Regions from separate parts of the Pedobacter immunditicola genome, predicted to be linked through region 1. Evidence: riboswitches for the same ligand, from Rfam matches in the RefSeq annotation. Region 1 holds a riboswitch; each other region holds the start of a gene.
The links. Region 1 has a riboswitch for cobalamin ahead of WG905_RS05470 (TonB-dependent receptor plug domain-containing protein). Riboswitches for the same ligand answer to the same signal wherever they lie in the genome.
Positions count from the first base shown of each region.

Region 1 (6,412 bases):
TCCAGTGAACAAATACCGCTGCTATTGAAGCAAGGCATACATTCAGCACATTTACTTTTTTCAGGAAAGTTCCCACAAAAACCATCAATACAAAGCTTAAATACACCCAGAATGCACCTTCATAAAACAAAACAAACTTCTGGTAATACATAAAGTTCAAAATCAGGTCGCTCACGAATAAGGTAATTAAGGGCACAGCAAACGCCTTCAATTTATCAGAGAAATAAGCTCCGCCAAATAAGGCCATTGCACCCAGCGGCGTAAAATTTGTCCAGGAGCTGAAAGTGCCTAGATTCATAAAACGTGTGGCTGCTGCAGCAACAATCACAAGAATCAGAAGGGAATTACGTAAATTTATTTTTTTCAATGACATGTTATTGAGGATTTAAAGTGTAAAAATATCAATTCTTTATCGAATATTAAAACTTATACCTGCATTCATATTAAAGCCCATACTGTTGTAGCCATAAAACTCTGTATATTTTTCATTTAATACGTTTTTCAAATCAGCAAATACTTTGACACGTTTACCTATAAGTGCATACTCTGCATAAAAATCAAGCAATTTGTAAGCTGGCAAATCTACAATCTGGTAACTTACAAAATCGCCGTCCTTCCGCTTTCCGTTATATTTAAAGCTAGAGCTTGCATACAGATCTTTCGATAGTTGTACTCCCGCATTCAAGCCAAAGACATGGTTTGCTTTCCGCACCAGGTAATCAGCTACCTCATTGGTAATGTAATTGAACTCCGAACCTTCTACATAAGCATAATAACCCTTGGCATTGAACTTCCCGATATTAAAGGAAGGCTCCACTTCAAAACCCTTAACCTTTTGATTTGCAAGGTTAATAAAACTGGTATTACCGTAAACAATGGCATTACTGAGGTCACGTTTATAACCGGCCAGCCTTAAGTTAAGCTTATCTTCAGCAAACTTGAAATCTACCCCTGCTTCATAATTTTTAGACTCTTCGGGTTGCAGGTCCAGGTTTGCACCAAATTCACCAAATAGATTTTCTAAAGTTGGCGCTTTAAACGCTGTAGATATCGTACCGTAAACCTTTACCCCTTTAGTAACGATGATCGAAGGTGTAATGTTATACGTAAAATTCTCTCCATATTCCTGGTGTTTATTGTACCGTCCGCCAACTTCAAGATTAAAAATACTGATGTCATGCAGAAATAAAGAGCCATAAGTACTGAATAAATTCGCTCGGGGAGGCATTTCAGCATTTAACTTGAAAGTATTGATGCGGTTATCCATGCCCACAAGCACATTTAAATGGTCACCAACTTTCTGGTTATAGAACAAGTCTACCATTTGCATTTTACCTTCAGAAATACTTTTACCATATTGACTTTGGGAATTGGTCTGTGCATTTTCATAACTATAGTTGAAAGTTATTTTCCCCGAGCCAAAATCGTATTTGGTATTCACCCCCCCATTGAAATATTTCAGCTTATAATTATTTTCCAGATGATCTTCATAGGCATTGGCATCAAAATCATAGTGACCATAAAAGTAACGCAAAAATGGATTGATGCTTAAATTTTTATCAGCCTGTAAGGAAAAGTTAGCATTCACAGCACCGGTTTTGTGACCATCTTTTTCAAAGGGTGATGATACATCCCCTGGCCTTGCTGCTTCAGAAATACCATCAGTTTTAGCCTGTGTATAAGCCACATTGTAAGAGAAATTATCCACACGACTGCTGATCCCAACCGTGCCCTTATACGTTTCGTAGCTGCCGATGCTACCCACTCCGTAAACACTGTTACCGCCTTTAGCTCCTTTTTTAGTGATGATATTGATTACACCAGACACAGCATCAGAACCATAAATAGTTGACTGTCCACCTTTTAGGATTTCTATATGATCAATTTGATCAATTGAAAACATCCTAAGGTCAAAAGCAGAACCGTTTCCTAAAGGGCTGCTCACCACAATTCCATCAATCAGTACCACTGCATAGGCACCTGATGCACCCCTGATGAAAATACTTTTGTTCAGCCCCAGGTTCCCAGTAGCGCCACTTACCACAATACCTGCCTGCTCATTCAGCAAGTCGGTCAGGTTTTTACCATGACTGCGTTCCAGAATTTCAGGCCCAATAATGGTCACTACCTTACCCGTCTGACTTTGTTTCTGCTCATTCTTGGTTGTAGAAATTACCACCTCTTCGAGTTTAACTTCTTCCTGGGCATACAAAGGGTTCATGAAAGCCATCGGCGTAATTGCCAGTGCAGCGGCAAGGAAAAAGTAATTGTTTTTGTTCATTTATCTGCGTGTTATATGTCAATTCTCGCCACAACAAACAGGTAGAAATAGGAAAGACACACCAAAAATGGTCTGATTCCTAGCTTCAATCCCCGAAAGCTATGAAATAATAAAGCAAATGGCAGGTCTTCTGACTTACTTCAGGTATTCCTGCCTTCCCATTTAAATGATTTAAACAGTGGCGGTGATTGGAATACCATTTTGAAGCTTACAGCTGCGGGACAGTTACGGATTTACACCGTATTCCCTTTTAATCCATATATATTACCTATAAGGAACCAAAAGCATTGCAAATGTATCAAATTTCCTATATTTAGGGCTAACAATTCAGCTAATTAATGTCTTTCAAATCTCAACATATGCTTAAAACAGCTATATTCCTCTTTTGCATGCTTAGTATTCCAACCATGGCACAAAAAATAGATACTTCCTTCCTTGAAAAGTTAATGCGTTCCCAACCAGAACAATTTTCCACCGTCCTTAATCATCCTCAAAAAAAACAGGTACAGGTATTGTACACCCAGGTGATCCGGAATAAAAACAAAAAGCCCGTTTTCAAATCGTACAGCTATAATCTTGATGATCAACATTACTTTTATCCCGCAAGTACGGTAAAACTTGCGGCAGTTATTTTTGCCCTGGAAAAAATCAATGAGTTAAAAATCAAGGGACTGAGCGCAAAAAGCACCATGATCACAGACAGCGTTTTCACCGGACAAACGAAAGTCAGCAAGGATTCTACTGCCCAAAATGGCCTGCCTTCCATCGAACATTATATTAAAAAAATCCTGTTAACCAGCGATAATGATGCCTTTAACAGGTTGTTTGAATTTATTGGCAGGGCTGAAATCAACGAAAAATTAAAGAAATACGGATTGCACCAAAGCAGGATCCTAAACCGATTGGCTATTGGCGATGCAGGAGAACCATCAAAACATACCAACCCCATCAGGTTTTATAATGGCGACAAACTGATTTATTCCCAGAAGGAACAATACGATCCTAAAGAATATCCACTGGAACTCCGTAACACGATCATGGGCAAAGCTTACATCGACAGCAGCGAAAACCTGGTCAGCAAACCCTTTAGCCTTGAAAATAAGAACGCATTTCCCATCAGCGACCAGCAGGCTTTAATGAAAAAATTAATGCTGCCGGAAGCTTTCCCTAAAAACGAGCGATTTAATCTTCATCACGAAGATTACCAGTTGATTTACACCTACATGAGTAAATTACCTACAGAAAGTGATTATCCAAAATATGACCCTCAGGAATTTTGGCCGGCCTATTCCAAAATGCTTTTTTATGGCAGGGAAAAAGATGCCGCCATTAATCCAGACCTTCAAATGTTCAACAAATATGGAGACTCTTATGGTTTCATCATCGACAACGCTTATTTCAAAGATTCGAAAAACCAGGTAGAGTTCTTTTTAACAGCCGTAGTGCAATCCAATGAAGACGGGATTTATAACGACGGTAAATATGAATATGAAACCATTTGTTATCCCTTTATGAAAAACCTGGGAAGAATACTCTATCAACATGAATTGGAAAGCAAGAAAAATTAATCCTTGACCAACCTTTTTTGAATGTCATCAAGCCTTTCCAGTTCATCAGGGGCCAGTTCCGGAAAGCGGAGACCAAGGTTTTCAAAAGTCGCTTCCATGATTTTACTGATGGTTAAACGCGCATGCCATTTCTGATCTGCAGGTATAACATACCAGGGGGCATCCTTAGTGGAAGTCTCCTGGATCGCAGTTTCATAAGCATCCATGTAATCATCCCATAGCTTCCTTTCTTTTAAATCGCCTTCAGAGAACTTCCAGTTCTTTTTAGGATCATTGATCCTGTCCAGGAAACGTTTCTTTTGCTCATCTTTTGATACATGAAGAAAAAACTTGATGATGGTTATGCCGTTTGCAGTCAGGTGAGCTTCAAAATTCCGGATGCTCTCGTAACGTTTCTCCCAGAATTTTTTATCAATATCTTTAACTTCATCAATTCCCGGAATATTTTCCGCAAGGATATATTCAGGATGGACTTTACATACCAGCACATTCTCATAATGGGACCTATTATGCACCCCTATCTTCCCTTTTTCAGGCAATGCAAGGTAGTGTCGCCATAAAAAATCATGTGCATATTCAAGGGAATTAGGCGTTTTAAAACTATGAACCTCACAGCCCTGTGGATTTAAACCAGACATCACATGTTCAATGGCACTGTCTTTCCCGGCAGCATCCATTGCCTGGAAAATAATTAATATAGCATGTGAATCTGCTGCATACATGGTCTCCTGAAACACACTCAGTCGGCTTTTAACTTCCTCCAGCTCCTGTTCACCATCATCTTTCTCCTGTTTCCCTTCATAACTTGTTCCATAATCCTTGAGGGAAAATTTATTCCCAGGTGCTGCTAGATATTGTTCAATCTCTTTTTTCATTCGTTATATTGTTTTCAATGGTAATGAAGCTATCATCTGCTTATATTGAATCTAGTGGTGATTTCATATATCATATTCCATACAAGAATTATTATATCCCATAAAGCCGCTCCTATTTCAATAATCACAAAATATTAGTAAATTAAATTACGTTTATTTGTACTGCAAGTTTTAACATTTTTTAACTTAAACTGTTTTACAATTTTTTGATCTTTATCCATGTTTAAAGAAATTCGCAACAAGTATATTCGCTATTTTTCCATATTTATTTTTTGTATATTAATTTTCTTTTGTGCCCTGCAATTAAATTTCTTGTGGTTATTTGGGTATTCCCCTTCCTATCAAGACATTAAAGAGCCTACCCAGCGTGTAGGGTCTGAACTTTATACAGCCGACAGTGTGTTGATTGGCCGTTATTTTAAAGAAAACAGGACACCGGTTAATTTTGAAGAAATCGCACCAAATGTGATCAATGCATTGGTTGCAACAGAAGATGCGCGTTTTTTCAAGCATAGTGGCATCGATTTCATCTCACTTGTTTCCAGTGGCATAGCTACAGCAACAGGTGATAAACGTGGCGCCAGTACCATCACACAGCAGCTGGCAAAGAACTTGTACCGCACCAGGTACAACAAGGCACAGGGCGCCTTTAAACATGTCCCTGTCGTACGTACCATCATGACCAAATTTAAGGAATGGATGACGGCGGTAAAACTGGAAGCCAATTACTCAAAGAAGGATATCATTACCATGTACCTCAATACCGTATCATTTGGCAACAACGCCTACGGCATTAAAACTGCCGCAAGGGTGTACTTTGACAAGGAAGCCAATGAATTAAACATACCCGAATCAGCATTGCTGGTAGGGATGTTAAAAGGTACATCTACTTATAACCCGGTCAGGAATCCTGAAAGAGCAATAGAACGCAGAAATGTAGCGCTCTCCCAGATGAATAAATACGAATATATCAATAACGCAGACCTCCAGCGCTATAAAAAAGCACCCATCATGCTGAAAGAAGGCCAGGTAGATGACAGCAGCAATGGTGACTCTTACTTAAGGGCGGCTGTCGACAAATACCTTGAAAAATGGTGTACTGATAATGGATACGATTTATATGAAGATGGATTAAAAATTTATACAACCATTGATTCCAAGCTCCAGAAACATGCGGAAGAAGCCGTTGCCGAGCAAATGAAAACGTTGCAGCGTCGGTTTTATAGTATCTGGGGTAATGAAGATCCCTGGTATGATTCTGAAAACAACAAAGTAGACTACCCTAACCGGGCAAAGAAAAATCTTCCTATCTATTCCATGCTGGTCAAAAAGCACCAAAATGATCCTGATTCCGTTGATGCCTATTTCGATAAGAAGAAAAAAATGAAAATATTCACCTGGAAAGGTGACCGGGATACGTTATTCTCGACCATGGATTCAATCCGCTATTATGGTAAAATCCTGAATGCCGGGATGATGACACTTGATCCCTTTGAAGGAAAGATCAAAGTATGGGTTGGCGGAATTGACCATGAATTTTTTAAATATGACCATGTAAACCAAAGTAAAAGGCAGGCGGGATCAACCTTTAAGCCCTTTGCTTATCTAGCTGCTTTGGAAAGCGGAATGAGCCCCTGCGACACCTTCACAGACAAACCTGTGCGCATCACCTACCAGGAAAAAGGAAA
Region 1 covers NZ_JBBHKC010000003.1:113,939-120,350, reverse strand. Annotated here, with positions in the region: gene WG905_RS05475 (DUF6580 family putative transport protein) at 1-373, opposite strand, end outside; gene WG905_RS05470 (TonB-dependent receptor plug domain-containing protein) at 410-2,281, opposite strand; cobalamin riboswitch at 2,385-2,579, opposite strand; gene WG905_RS05465 (serine hydrolase) at 2,689-3,849, shown strand; gene WG905_RS05460 (polyphosphate kinase 2 family protein) at 3,846-4,724, opposite strand; gene WG905_RS05455 (penicillin-binding protein 1A) at 4,944-6,412, shown strand, end outside.

Region 2 (6,412 bases), on a different contig from region 1:
ACAATTTTATGCGCCTTTCTCTGGTGCTGCAATTGGTGAGTACTTCCGTGATACTGGTCGCCCGGCTTTAATTGTTTATGATGATTTATCTAAACAAGCTGTTGCTTACCGCGAGGTTTCTTTATTACTTCGTCGTCCACCGGGTCGTGAGGCTTATCCTGGAGACGTTTTCTACCTTCACAGTCGTTTATTGGAACGTGCTGCAAAAATCAACCAGAATGATGATATCGCTCGTAACATGAACGATTTACCAGAGTCGTTGAAAGGTATCGTAAAAGGTGGTGGTTCATTAACGGCATTGCCGATTATTGAAACACAAGCTGGTGACGTATCTGCATATATTCCGACTAACGTAATTTCGATTACCGACGGACAGATCTTCCTGGAGTCTAACTTGTTTAACGCAGGTGTTCGTCCGGCTATTAACGTAGGTATTTCGGTATCACGTGTAGGTGGTAATGCACAAATCAAGTCAATGAAAAAGGTAGCTGGTACATTAAAATTAGACCAGGCACAATACCGTGAGTTAGAGGCTTTCTCTAAATTCGGATCTGATCTTGATGCGGCAACTAAATCAGTATTGGACAAAGGAGCACGTAACGTGGAGATCCTTAAGCAAGGCCAGTTTTCTCCTTTATCAGTCGAGAAACAAGTTGCTATTGTTTACATTGGTACTAAAAACTTAATGCGTTCAGTTCCTGTAAACAAGATCAGAGAATTTGAAGCAGAATACTTACAACAGTTAGAAATGCGTCATCCAGAAACTTTAGCTGCTTTAAAAGCAGGTAAATTGGAAGATAGTGTAACTGGTGTATTAGAAAAAGTGGCTAAAGAACTAGCAGGTAAATACTAGGTTACTCTGGCAGAAGATTAAAAAGAATGGCTAATTTAAAAGAAGTAAGAATACGTATAGCGTCGGTACAGTCTACCCAACAGATCACCAAAGCCATGAAAATGGTTTCGGCTGCCAAGTTGAAGCGTGCCACCAATGCTATTATACAATTACGTCCCTACGCTACAAAACTTAAAGATATCCTAGGAAATCTTTCTGCTAGTCTGGAAGGATCTTCCTCACCCTACACACAGGAGCGTGAGCCTAATAAGGTGTTAATTGTAGTAGTATCTTCTAACCGTGGGTTAGCAGGTGCTTTTAACATGAACGTGATTAAAGCTGCAAATAACCTGATCGCTGATAAATACAGTGAGCAGTTTGCAAAGGGCAATGTGAGCATTGCGGCTATCGGTAAGAAATCTCAGGATTTTTTTGAAAGACGCAATTACAAAGTTATCGGAAACAATAACAGTGTATATGCTGACCTCAGCTTTGAGAACGTAACTAAAATTACTGACGCCATCATGGCTGGTTTCAAAAAAGGTGATTTTGATAAGGTAGAGGTAATCTATAACCGCTTTAAAAATGCAGCAGTTCAATTTGTAACTACAGAACAATTGCTGCCACTTCCAAAAGCTGAGATCAGTGCCACCACTGCCGCTAATACAGATTACATTCTGGAGCCTTCTCAAGAAGAAATTGTTGAACAATTGATTCCTAAGTCGATCAAAATTCAGTTGTTTAAAGCCCTGTTAGATTCACATGCATCAGAACACGGTGCAAGGATGACTTCCATGGATAAAGCAACAGAGAACGCTGGTGACCTGTTAAAGGCCTTGAAACTTTCCTATAACCAGGCTCGTCAGGCAGCGATTACCACAGAACTTTCTGAGATCGTGAGTGGTGCTGCAGCATTAAACGGATAATTGTAAATCATGATATTAAAGCCTTTATCCTTTTTGGATAAGGGCTTTTTTAATGTTAGCGTGGCAATAGCCGAAAGGGCTGTCAGCACAAAGGCTGCCGTCCTTAAAAACTTATTAAAGATTATGCTTTTTTAAGGAATTAATATTTATTTTTGTACATTATATAAAAAACTTATTATGGATCATACACCAAAACACAATACAGAAAGCATGAAGAGAGCTAATGATGACTCTATTTATAAATTATTAGTTGTTGGTATCATTGTCGCTATGGTTGGCGTTTTCATTCGGTTTGCAGGTGATTCTTCAATTTTATCTATCATTAGCTGGGTAATTTTATTCGTAGGTGCATTTATTTGCTGCAAAGCTGTATTCAAAATATTAGAATCTTAGTACTATAGTATACATATCAAAAGAGATGATACACCTCAAAAAGGGTATCCAAATAAATTTGGATACCCTTTTTTTTACCTCCATATTTTGAGGTGTTTTTCCTAAGCCTTTTTAGTAGGCTCGTTCGTTCAAGGACCGTGAATTACTACAATACTTGTCGTACTTTCATTTTTTAAACTATATTTGGCATATAAGTTCTTTACTTTATTTCATCATCAACCGGTAATGGTTTTGCTTAATTGTAGATTAAAAGGGAATCGTGTGTAAATCACGAACTGTCGCGCAACTGTAAGTAACACATCAAGTTTTTACTATTCATAACCACTGTTCTGAAGCAGAATGGGAAGGTTTGTAAAAACGTTACAAGTCAGGAGACCTGCCTATACCGAATTGACAATGCTTTCGCGATTTGAAGCTTGGTCAGGTTTTTATGCGTTTTAATGCCGTTTTAATTCTTCAAGGAAGATATGCGCTTTAATAAGCTAAATAGCTGCTGTTTTGAATTCGTGTGCATTGCGAAATCCGGCAAAAGAGCTTTTAACAGATTATTAATCTTTAAAAGTTTAAAAAAATGCTAACAAACAATCTTGGTTACCCGCGCATTGGTAACAACAGAGAACTCAAAAAAGCCTGCGAGCAATATTGGTCAGGCAAATCATCCCTTCAAAACGTGGAACAGGTGGCCCGGGAAATCCGTAAACACAACTGGTTATTACAGCAGGAGGCAGGTATAGATCTTATTCCATCCAACGACTTTTCATTTTATGACCAGGTATTGGACATGTCCCTTACAGTAGGAGCAATTCCTGTGCGATACCATGAGGTGATTTTGAATGGCTCCAATAAAGAGCTGGATCTTTATTTTGCCATGGCCAGGGGCTATCAAAAAGACGGACTGGATATCATCGCCATGGAAATGACCAAGTGGTTTGATACCAATTACCATTACATCGTTCCTGAATTTTATAAAGACCAGCAGTTTAAACTCTTTTCTAACAAAATCGTGGATGAGTTTGATGAATCAAAGCGGTTAGGAATCCCGACTAAACCAGTGGTGATCGGCCCCATTACTTACCTGTTGTTAGGAAAAGAAAAAGAACAAGGCTTTCACAGGATCTCACTGATCAAAAACTTATTGCCTGTGTATATCCAGCTATTGCAGCAATTATCAGAACGAAAGGTAGAATGGATACAGTTTGACGAACCTTTTCTGGTAATGGATTTAACGGAAGAAGAAAAAAAGGCCTATGCTTTTGTTTACAAAGAAATCCGACGTCTTTTTCCCGCTATCAAAGTGATGATAGCTACCTATTTTGAGGGCCTGAGGGATAATCTAGTGATGGCACTTTCTTTACCTGTACATGCTTTACATGTAGATCTGGTCCGTTGCCCCGAACAATTGGACGCTATCCTGGAAGCCATTCCGCTGCAAATGAAACTGTCCATTGGTGTGGTAGATGGCAGAAACGTCTGGAAGGCCGATTATGAACACCTATTAAGTTTTATCAACCAGGCGACTTCGAAATTAGGGCAGGAGCGTATCATCATATCACCATCCTGTTCATTACTCCATTCGCCATGTGATTTGGCGTCAGAGGCAGGGAATGAGCCTGTAATGAATGAAATAAAGCAGTGGCTTTCCTTTGCTAAACAGAAAATCGAAGAGGTCGTTACCCTGCGTGACTTGATTACCCAAAGTGATCAGCCACAGGTGCAGGAAAAACGTCATCAAAACACCACTACAAATAACAATCGCAGGTGCTCGGCGCTTATACATAAAGCGTCCGTACAACAACGTGTGGCTGCTGGAACTGCAACCAATAGCCTGCGGTTAAGTCCTTTTGCAAAGAGGAAGGTTATACAACAGCAAAGTCTTCAGCTTCCCTTATTTCCAACGACCACCATTGGGTCTTTTCCACAAACAGCAGAAGTGAGAAGCTGGCGAACAAAACTTAAAAACGGACAGCTCAACCAGGAAGCTTATGAACAATTGATTGAAAAAGAAACGACTGAAACCATCCGTTTCCAAGAAGAAATTGGTTTAGATGTATTGGTTCATGGAGAATTCGAAAGGAACGACATGGTGGAATATTTCGGTGAAAAGCTCGATGGCTTTGCCTTTACCAAATTTGGCTGGGTACAAAGTTATGGTAGTAGGTGTGTAAAACCACCGATTATTTTTGGTGATGTATCCCGCCAGCAGCCGATGACGGTCAGGTGGTCGGCATTTGCGCAATCATTGACTACAAAGTTGGTTAAAGGAATGCTTACGGGACCTGTAACCATCTTACAGTGGTCATTTGTAAGAAATGATCAATCACGTGCACAAACTTGCCAGCAAATAGCCTTTGCTATTCGGGATGAGGTCACAGACCTGGAAAAAGCCGGGATTAAAATCATACAAATTGATGAACCTGCCATTCGTGAAGGACTGCCTTTGCGGAAAGCGGATTGGGAAGCCTACTTGCAATGGGCTGTCAATGCCTTCAAAATTTCGGCAAGTGCTGTGCAGGATACCACGCAGATTCATACACACATGTGTTATTCAGAATTCAATGACATCATCAGGCATATTGCGGAGATGGATGCAGATGTGATCACCATTGAATGCTCACGTTCACAAATGGAGCTACTGGATGCTTTTTCAGCCTTTAATTACCCAAATGAAATAGGACCGGGGGTTTATGATATCCACTCACCAAGGGTGCCTTCTAGCAAAGAAATGGTGTTTTTATTGGAAAAAGCGCGTGCAGTAATTCCAGATGAACAGTTATGGGTTAACCCTGACTGTGGCTTAAAAACACGGCATTGGGAAGAAACCAAATTCGCGCTAATTGAAATGGTGAAAGCCGCTAAATCCTTACGGAAATCTGTTCATGTTGAGCTCCCAATAGCCTAATTTTGTAATTTTTAATTCGTCCTAAAGGATATATCAACATTACATGACTATAGAAGAAAAGATAAAAGCAGCAGAGACCAGGATTTTTAAAGCTGTGTTCCCCAATACGACCAATCACTATGATACCCTCTTCGGTGGAACGGCAATGCACCTCATGGATGAAGTTGCATTTATTACGGCAACTGGCTTTAGTCGCCAGGTAATGGTTACGGTAAGCAGCGATCGGATTGACTTTAAGAAACCTATCCCCGCAGGAACGATCATTGAACTGGTTGGTGTAGTTTCCCATATCGGTAATACCAGTTTAAAGGTGAAGGTGGATATATACATTGAACAAATGTATTCTCAAGTTCGTGAAAAAGCGGTAACTGGAGAGTTCTCCTTTGTGGCAATGGATGAGAACAAAAAGCCAACAGCGATATTGAAGTAAATAACACTATTTTAACATGTGTTATTGAATGTTAAGCATGATTACACAGTGTTCGATGGTATCGGCACTGTGTAATTATTGTTACTTATTTTACCCGCTTCTGGTTATCCTTTACGAAAGATTCCCACCCGGAGTAAGCTTTCCCCTTGCCACTTGTGCTTACCCGTTGAAAAGAATGGCATACAGCCACTGCCAAACCATCTGTAGCATCTAAAAATTCAGGTGTTTCTTTAAAGTTGAGCAGCCTTTGCAGCATTGCCGCCACCTGTTCTTTACCTGCGCTACCATTACCTGTAATACTTTGCTTGATTTTTCTTGGCGCATATTCCGTTACCGGGATATTTCTCGATAACGCCGCTGCCATGGCAATGCCTTGCGCGCGACCTAGTTTCAACATCACCTGGATATTTTTGCCGTAGAACGGTGCCTCAATCGCTAGAACATCTGGCTTAAACTCATCAAGAAGGATAATAGTTTTCTCGAATATCCGCTGCAGCTTCAAAAAGTGATCATCCAGGTGCTCCATCCGGACAATCCCCATTGTTATCAATTCAATCTTACTGCCCTTTTCCAATATTGCCCCGTAGCCCATTACAGCTGTGCCGGGATCAATCCCCAGGATAACCCTTTCCTTTTTTTCCGCCAACATAGAACAATATTAAGCATATTTGCAGACAGTAAAAGTAAAAATTTGACAAGCACGCATAAAAAGCTATTCTCCCATACCCTAAAAATTGCAATTGTAGTCTTTGCATTTTGGTTTATCTATGAAAAGCTGAGCACCAATAACGATTTAAAGGAGTTTATGCTGATGTTGGAAAACATCCCACGTCTTGAAATTATCAGCGTGCTTACCTTGATAGGGGTGTTGATGTTGCTGAACTGGGGCCTGGAGGCAGTAAAATGGAAAAGACTGGTGCAGAGTATAGAAA
Region 2 covers NZ_JBBHKC010000009.1:21,551-27,962, reverse strand. Annotated here, with positions in the region: gene atpA (F0F1 ATP synthase subunit alpha) at 1-853, shown strand, start outside; gene atpG (ATP synthase F1 subunit gamma) at 880-1,758, shown strand; gene WG905_RS15950 (hypothetical protein) at 1,936-2,151, shown strand; cobalamin riboswitch at 2,361-2,549, shown strand; gene metE (5-methyltetrahydropteroyltriglutamate--homocysteine S-methyltransferase) at 2,723-5,050, shown strand; gene WG905_RS15940 (acyl-CoA thioesterase) at 5,094-5,480, shown strand; gene ruvC (crossover junction endodeoxyribonuclease RuvC) at 5,566-6,129, opposite strand; gene WG905_RS15930 (hypothetical protein) at 6,172-6,412, shown strand, end outside.
Region 2: another riboswitch for cobalamin. It lies ahead of metE (5-methyltetrahydropteroyltriglutamate--homocysteine S-methyltransferase); the one in region 1 lies ahead of WG905_RS05470 (TonB-dependent receptor plug domain-containing protein).

Region 3 (6,412 bases), on a different contig from region 1:
CCAAGAAGCAACAAAAGAGCGCCCATCAATAATGCAATGCACTGATTGTCTATTCTCATATCGTATAGCTTAACTTGAAACGGTAAAATCTTCTGGGCATGGGGAAGTTGGAAATGATCTCCCGGTCCTGGTTGAAAATATTGTTGACCTCCATATTTACCTTTGCTTTTCTGCCCATTACGTTCAGCTTGTACCCGATTCCCATATCATGGGTATACCAAGGCTCCATGCGGTTGTAAACAGCATTCTGGTACGTGCTGAGCTGATTGTAGCGTTCACCGGAATAAATGTAGCTGTAGTTCAACTCCAGTTTTTTCCAGTCGCCACCCATAGTCAGCGATCCACTATGAAGCGGCATATAGGGGATATTGTATCGGTCATTCCTTCCTTCGGTCACATCCCTCGCCTGTTGAAAGGTATAACTAGCCGAGACATTGATAGTCACACCAGCGGATACAGCCCAAACCGACTGCACGTTTGTCTCCAATCCCTTTATAGCAACCTTGCCGATATTATACATCGTCCAGCGGTACAGGTTTGCACTGGGAACGGCCACAATCTTATCCTTCACCTGGTTATAATAAGCATCTGCCTGTATCGAAAGCGAGGTCAGTGCCGTAGTTTTGGGCTGTATGGAATAGGTTATTCCCAGGTCATACTGGTTTGTAAACTCCGGACGCAGCAACGAATTGCCGATGAAGGTATAATAGAGATCGTTAAAGGTGGGGAGCCTGAATATTTTTTTATAAAATGCCCTGAACATCAGTTTTTTGCTGTCAAATGGATGAAAAGTAGCCATTGCCGTGGGGCTGAATTCCTGTTTGTTTCCGGCACTGGAAAACTCTTTTACCTGGTCAAAAACAAAGGTTCCAAGGAGGGATGCCTGAAGGCTGAACTTTTTAAGTTTTACCGCTGATGCCACCGAGCTGAGTACAGTATGCCTGGTCGGGTAGGGGAACCTGTAAAGGTTCGCATCCAGGGTGTTCCACTGATAATCTGTAGAAAAAGCAACATCCCAAATGGGAAGGATGCGAAATCGGTTTGCTGCAGAGATGTAGATTTCCTGCTGACGGAACCTGTTATCCTGGAAGCCATTGAGGGTTGTAAAATCAGGGTCCAGGTAGCGGAGGTAATCGTTTGCATATTTTGCGTTGAGCTTCAGGCCGTACCTGCGGTTTTCAGGCGTCTGGAAATGCCCCTGCAGAAAAAGATTACGGTCCCACTGGCGCTGGTTATAGTTGAACCTATTGGACACAATCGCACCGGGAAGTCCTCTGGCAGAAGTATAGCCATAGGCTTTTACCGACCAATTTGAGCTATCCCTTAGCTGGCCGTTTAATCCAGCCTCCATCCTATACGCGTTGATGTCGGTATTGTTGCGTAAAGCGGTGGTATCATAAACGCCATTGGTATAACGGAACTTATACTGCCCGTGTGAATTTACCCATTCTGTGCTCAATGAGGCAGCGGTTCGTGCAGTAATCTTCTGTTCGTATAAAAGAGATGGGTTCAGCAGTCCGAAAGAACCGCCCTTATAGCCCAACCCTATGTTCGAGGATTTCCCATCCGCAAATTTTGGTATCCTGCTGCGCATATAGATTGAACTTGCAGCAGAAAAAGATCTGGCAGGCTGGAAAATATCGCTTTTTTGGCCATTATAAAGCGCCACTTCCTCCAGGTTGTCAAGAGAAAACCGGCCGAGGTCTACCTGTCCGTTTTGGGCATTTCCCATCTGGACGCCATCATAAAAGACGGTCGTGTGATTGCTGCCCAGACTTCTTACGTTAACCGTCTTTAGTCCGCCAACCCCGCCATAATCTTTGAGCTGAACACCGCTAAAATAGCGGAGGGCATCGGCAACAGAAAAGCTATTGAGTCGTTGTAAGGCTTCACCTCCAATTACCTGTGCAGGAGTTGCCGAAGTATTTCTGATGGAGTTTATTTTACCCTGCACCCGCACTTCCTTAAGGCTCCGGACCTTCACTGAATCCGGCTGCTGTGCAGCGGCGTCAGGACACAAAAACACCAAGCCTAATGCTGCAATGAAGAAGAGAAGTACTGTAATTGTTAGTTTTTCCATGTCGATACCCTTGCAAAGCAAACGGCATAGAGCATACTGAAAATGGAAATGCCTACGGCATCTTCATTCCAGCTTCAATCCCCGAAAGCTATGAATTATATAATGCGATGGCAGGTATTCTGACTTGCTCCCCTCGGTATGGCCTTCCCATTCAAAATTTGAACAGTGACCTTTTGATTATACCTTAGTTATTGGAGCTTACAGCTGCGGGACAGTTCTGGATTTACACCAGATTCCCTTTTAATCCATCCTGTTTGTGCAGGGTAGGAACCAAAAGCGATGCAAATGTATACAAATAGTTGAGCTTTCACTAAAAATGAGTCAATGCTTGGTTGAAATCAAATGGCTAATCAGGTGGTTATTCGTTAAAAGGCAAAGTGAATTCAGGTGAGGGAGTCATGACTGATAGGTGATAGTGGATCTAGGGGTACCATGGATCTTTAGCGAGCTTTATCCAGCCTACCAACTGAAGAAAATCAAACTGAACTATTATTTCACATCAAGACAAATATCATTAGTTTTATAACTTTACCTTATTACAAAAAACACTTGTTAATCGGCTTATGGATATCAAAAATTTAGAACCTCAGGAACTTTGGCGCAATTTTGCAGATTTAAACGCTGTACCACGTGCTTCAAAAAAGGAAGAACGTGTGATTGCTTTTATGCGCAGTTTTGGGGAACGTTTAGGTCTGGAGACTATCCAAGATCCTGCAGGAAATGTGGTGATTAAAAAACCGGCCAGCAAAGGGATGGAGGACCGCCAAACGGTGGTTTTACAATCTCACCTGGATATGGTGCACCAAAAAAATAGTGATACAGTTTTCGATTTCGATACGCAAGGGATTGATATGTTTGTTGAAGGTGACTGGGTAAAAGCACGCGGCACTACTCTTGGTGCTGATAATGGCATTGGTGTAGCCACCATTATGGCCCTGCTGGAAAGTACGTCAATTGCTCATCCTGCTTTAGAAGCCATGTTTACCATTGATGAAGAAACGGGGATGACCGGCGCAAAGCAATTGGATCCGGCAAATTTTACAGGCTCTATTTTATTGAACCTGGATACGGAAGCAGATGATGAACTGACGATCGGCTGTGCCGGTGGCGTAGATACCAATACCACGTATACCTATACCCATGTGGCGGCTGATAAAAATGGAATCGCGTTTGAAATCAACGTGAAGGGATTAACCGGCGGGCATTCGGGAATGGATATCCACAAAGGACGTGCTAATGCCAATAAACTGATGAACCGTCTGTTCTACGAAGGCTTAAAGACTTTGTCGCTCCATGTTCATGAACTTGATGGCGGAAGTTTAAGAAATGCCATTCCAAGGGAATCTAGGGCTGTTGTAGTGTTACCTGTTGCACAGAAACTGGAATTTTTAGCCCTAGTTGGCATTTTCTCTACCATATTAAGAGAAGAATACCAAACCGTAGAGCCTGCTTTAGCTATCACGGTTGAAGAATGCGCAATGCCTCAAGTGGTGATGGATATGCCCGATCTTGTGAAAATTGTGAATGCAATTTATGCCGTACCAAATGGTGTTTTTCGCATGAGTCCTGATATCAGCAACTTGGTCGAAGCCTCTACCAATCTGGCCAGGGTGATCATCAAGGATGGACAGTTTATTACCCAGTCTTTGCAACGCAGCAGTGTGGAAAGCACGAAGGCGGATGTAGCGAATGCTGTCGGTGCGGCTTTCGAAAACATCGGCTTCACGGTGACAAGAAATGGTGATTATCCTGGTTGGAAGCCTGATCCTGATTCGGAGATATTGAGATTGATGGTTAATTTATACCAGGAACGCTTTGCTGAGGCGCCCAGGGTGGAGGCTTGTCATGCCGGATTGGAATGTGGTATTTTGGGTGGTCATTTACCGGGCATGGATATGATTTCTTTCGGACCTACCATCCTTGGAGCACATTCGCCGGATGAACGGGTACAGATTTCTTCTGTGCAAAAATATTGGCCTTTTCTTTTGGCCGTGTTAAAAGAAATCCCTAAGCTTAAGGTATAAAAATGCTGTTATGCTGCAAATCAATTTTAAACCATTTCCCGAACTGGAATCTGCTCGTTTGAAGCTTAGAAAGGTAAATGAAACGGATGTAAAGGAAGTTTTTTTATTGCGGTCGGATGCCGGGGTAATGAAATACATACCCCGGCCATTGGCTAAAGATTTGCAGGACGCCTTGAACCATATTGAAGTGATCAACCGGGGCCTCGCTGCCAATCAATCCATCAACTGGGCCATTACTGAAAAAGGAAAGGACAGGCTGATCGGCATGATCTGCCTGGTAAATATACAGCCTGAAAATTACAGGACTGAAATTGGTTATATCCTTAATCCTGTGTTTCATGGAAAAGGTATTGCTGATGAGGCTTTGAAAACCGTCATTGATTATGCTTTTAATACATTGAAGTTCCATTCCCTGGAAGCACTGATTGATCCCTTAAATACGGCTTCGGAGAATTTGTTGCAGCGGAATAATTTTGTGAAAGAAGCTCATTTTAAAGAGAAAACGTATTATAATGGTGAGTTTTTAGATGATGTGATTTACTCGTTAATTCGGCCGAAGGGGTGATGGAATTGCAGTGTACGGTTAACTCATCTCACCCGGCTCCATATTTCATAAATCGGATCACCTTTCGAGCTTCGGCCACTATGATGCCATTCGCCATTTTCTAGCTTCCCATCAAAGGTCAGGGAAGCACCTACACGTGAGCTGTCACGTGAGAAAAATTCAATAGCTTCCACGTATTTTCCATTTGTGAAGGTATAGGTACCCCCTCCGGTTCCTGAGAATTCTTTTTTATCAGGATCTATTGCTGCCCACTGAAAGCGAGTGCCGGTAAGAATTTTATAGGTCTGTCTTGACCCCGTCTGATGAATGGGAGTCAGTTGACCATCCTGCATACGCGAAGTAATTCGCCATACACCAGCCAGGGGTGCAGAACTATCATCTAGTCGCTGCCAATTTTGTGTTTCCCCATTGATGAATAGATGAACCGTATGGTCGGCAATTGAATACTTTGCGCTGAACTGCTTCCCGACCTCTTCTTTATTCACTGAATTAAAAGAAATCTTACAGTTTAATGTATCCGCATGGTGCGTATATGTTCCGCCACGACTGTAAATAAAGCGCTTTTCGTTTTTGTTGTAAGCCGTATGAAAGAAGAATCCGTCCTGGAAAATCAATACCTGTTCTTTGTCTGCTTCTTTGATTTGCCATGCACCAGTTATTGCGGCGTTATTTAATTGAGCGAAGGCACTTTTCATAACCGTTAATGCCAAAAGAACTACGAACAGCATACATTTGCTTTTCATACGCGATTTAATTGGATAACTAAAGTTAGCAATTCAATTTCCTTTTATTGCTAATCTTGGTAAGGTTTAATAGCCATGCCTTAATCATTTAAAATAAGCGATTTAGCCTTTTCGAGTAAATCGCGACCAGAGAGAACACCTATAAGCACAGGTGTAACCTCAAACTGCATCACTTTAGGATGCCAGGGAATAATGAGGATATTCATTACTGGTAACATTTTGGCGTTTTGCGAGCCAGCGGATTTCTAGGCATAAACTGTTTACTAGATATGAACTTGATACGAAAAAAAACTTTCATTTAAGAACTGAACCCGCTTTTTTGCTATATGCTTTTTCGCTGCTGGAATTCTTCGTTCAACTATCATTATCGCCCGAATAGTCTTGATAGAAGTCCTTTTTTAATATTGGTACTAAATTTACCCCAAGCAATTCCACTTTTAATTGGTTTGCTTCGTAAGTCAGCAATTATGAAGTTGTCTTTATTCCAGATATCCATAACGACATTACGCAACGATTATGGAAGTAAAACCAAAACCACCTGTTTTTAGAAATAATTATAGGTAAGTGTAGCACAATAGCTTACTCACCTGTTTAAGTAACTAAATGAGCATTAACCTTAAATTACTATAATTATGAAGACAAAATTTTTCATTTTCACCCTTTTATTAATGGGAGCTTTACTTACTGCTTGCGAGAAAAGTGACATCGAATACGATAATGATTTTGGTAATAGCCATAAAGCCTGGTTGAGTTTTAAGCAATCATCAAATAATTCTTATCGCTATATGGTAGCTCAAGGTTCCGTGTTTGGTTCTTCAACTGAAACAGTCATTACCATCAAAAATGGAAAAATTACACAGCGTCATTTTAAATATACTTCATTAGAAGGAACCGTTAATCTTCCTGCAGAAATGAGGGAGTGGACGGAAAATGAAAACGAAATCAACACCCACAATGTCCCTGAGGCTTTAACGTTAGATCAAGTTTATGAAAAGGCTAA
Region 3 covers NZ_JBBHKC010000005.1:339,683-346,094, forward strand. Annotated here, with positions in the region: gene WG905_RS10955 (YncE family protein) at 1-59, opposite strand, end outside; gene WG905_RS10960 (TonB-dependent receptor) at 56-2,080, opposite strand; cobalamin riboswitch at 2,173-2,371, opposite strand; gene WG905_RS10965 (aminoacyl-histidine dipeptidase) at 2,644-4,104, shown strand; gene WG905_RS10970 (GNAT family N-acetyltransferase) at 4,115-4,669, shown strand; gene WG905_RS10975 (hypothetical protein) at 4,693-5,412, opposite strand; gene WG905_RS10980 (hypothetical protein) at 5,493-5,618, opposite strand; gene WG905_RS10985 (hypothetical protein) at 6,045-6,412, shown strand, end outside.
Region 3: another riboswitch for cobalamin. It lies ahead of WG905_RS10960 (TonB-dependent receptor); the one in region 1 lies ahead of WG905_RS05470 (TonB-dependent receptor plug domain-containing protein).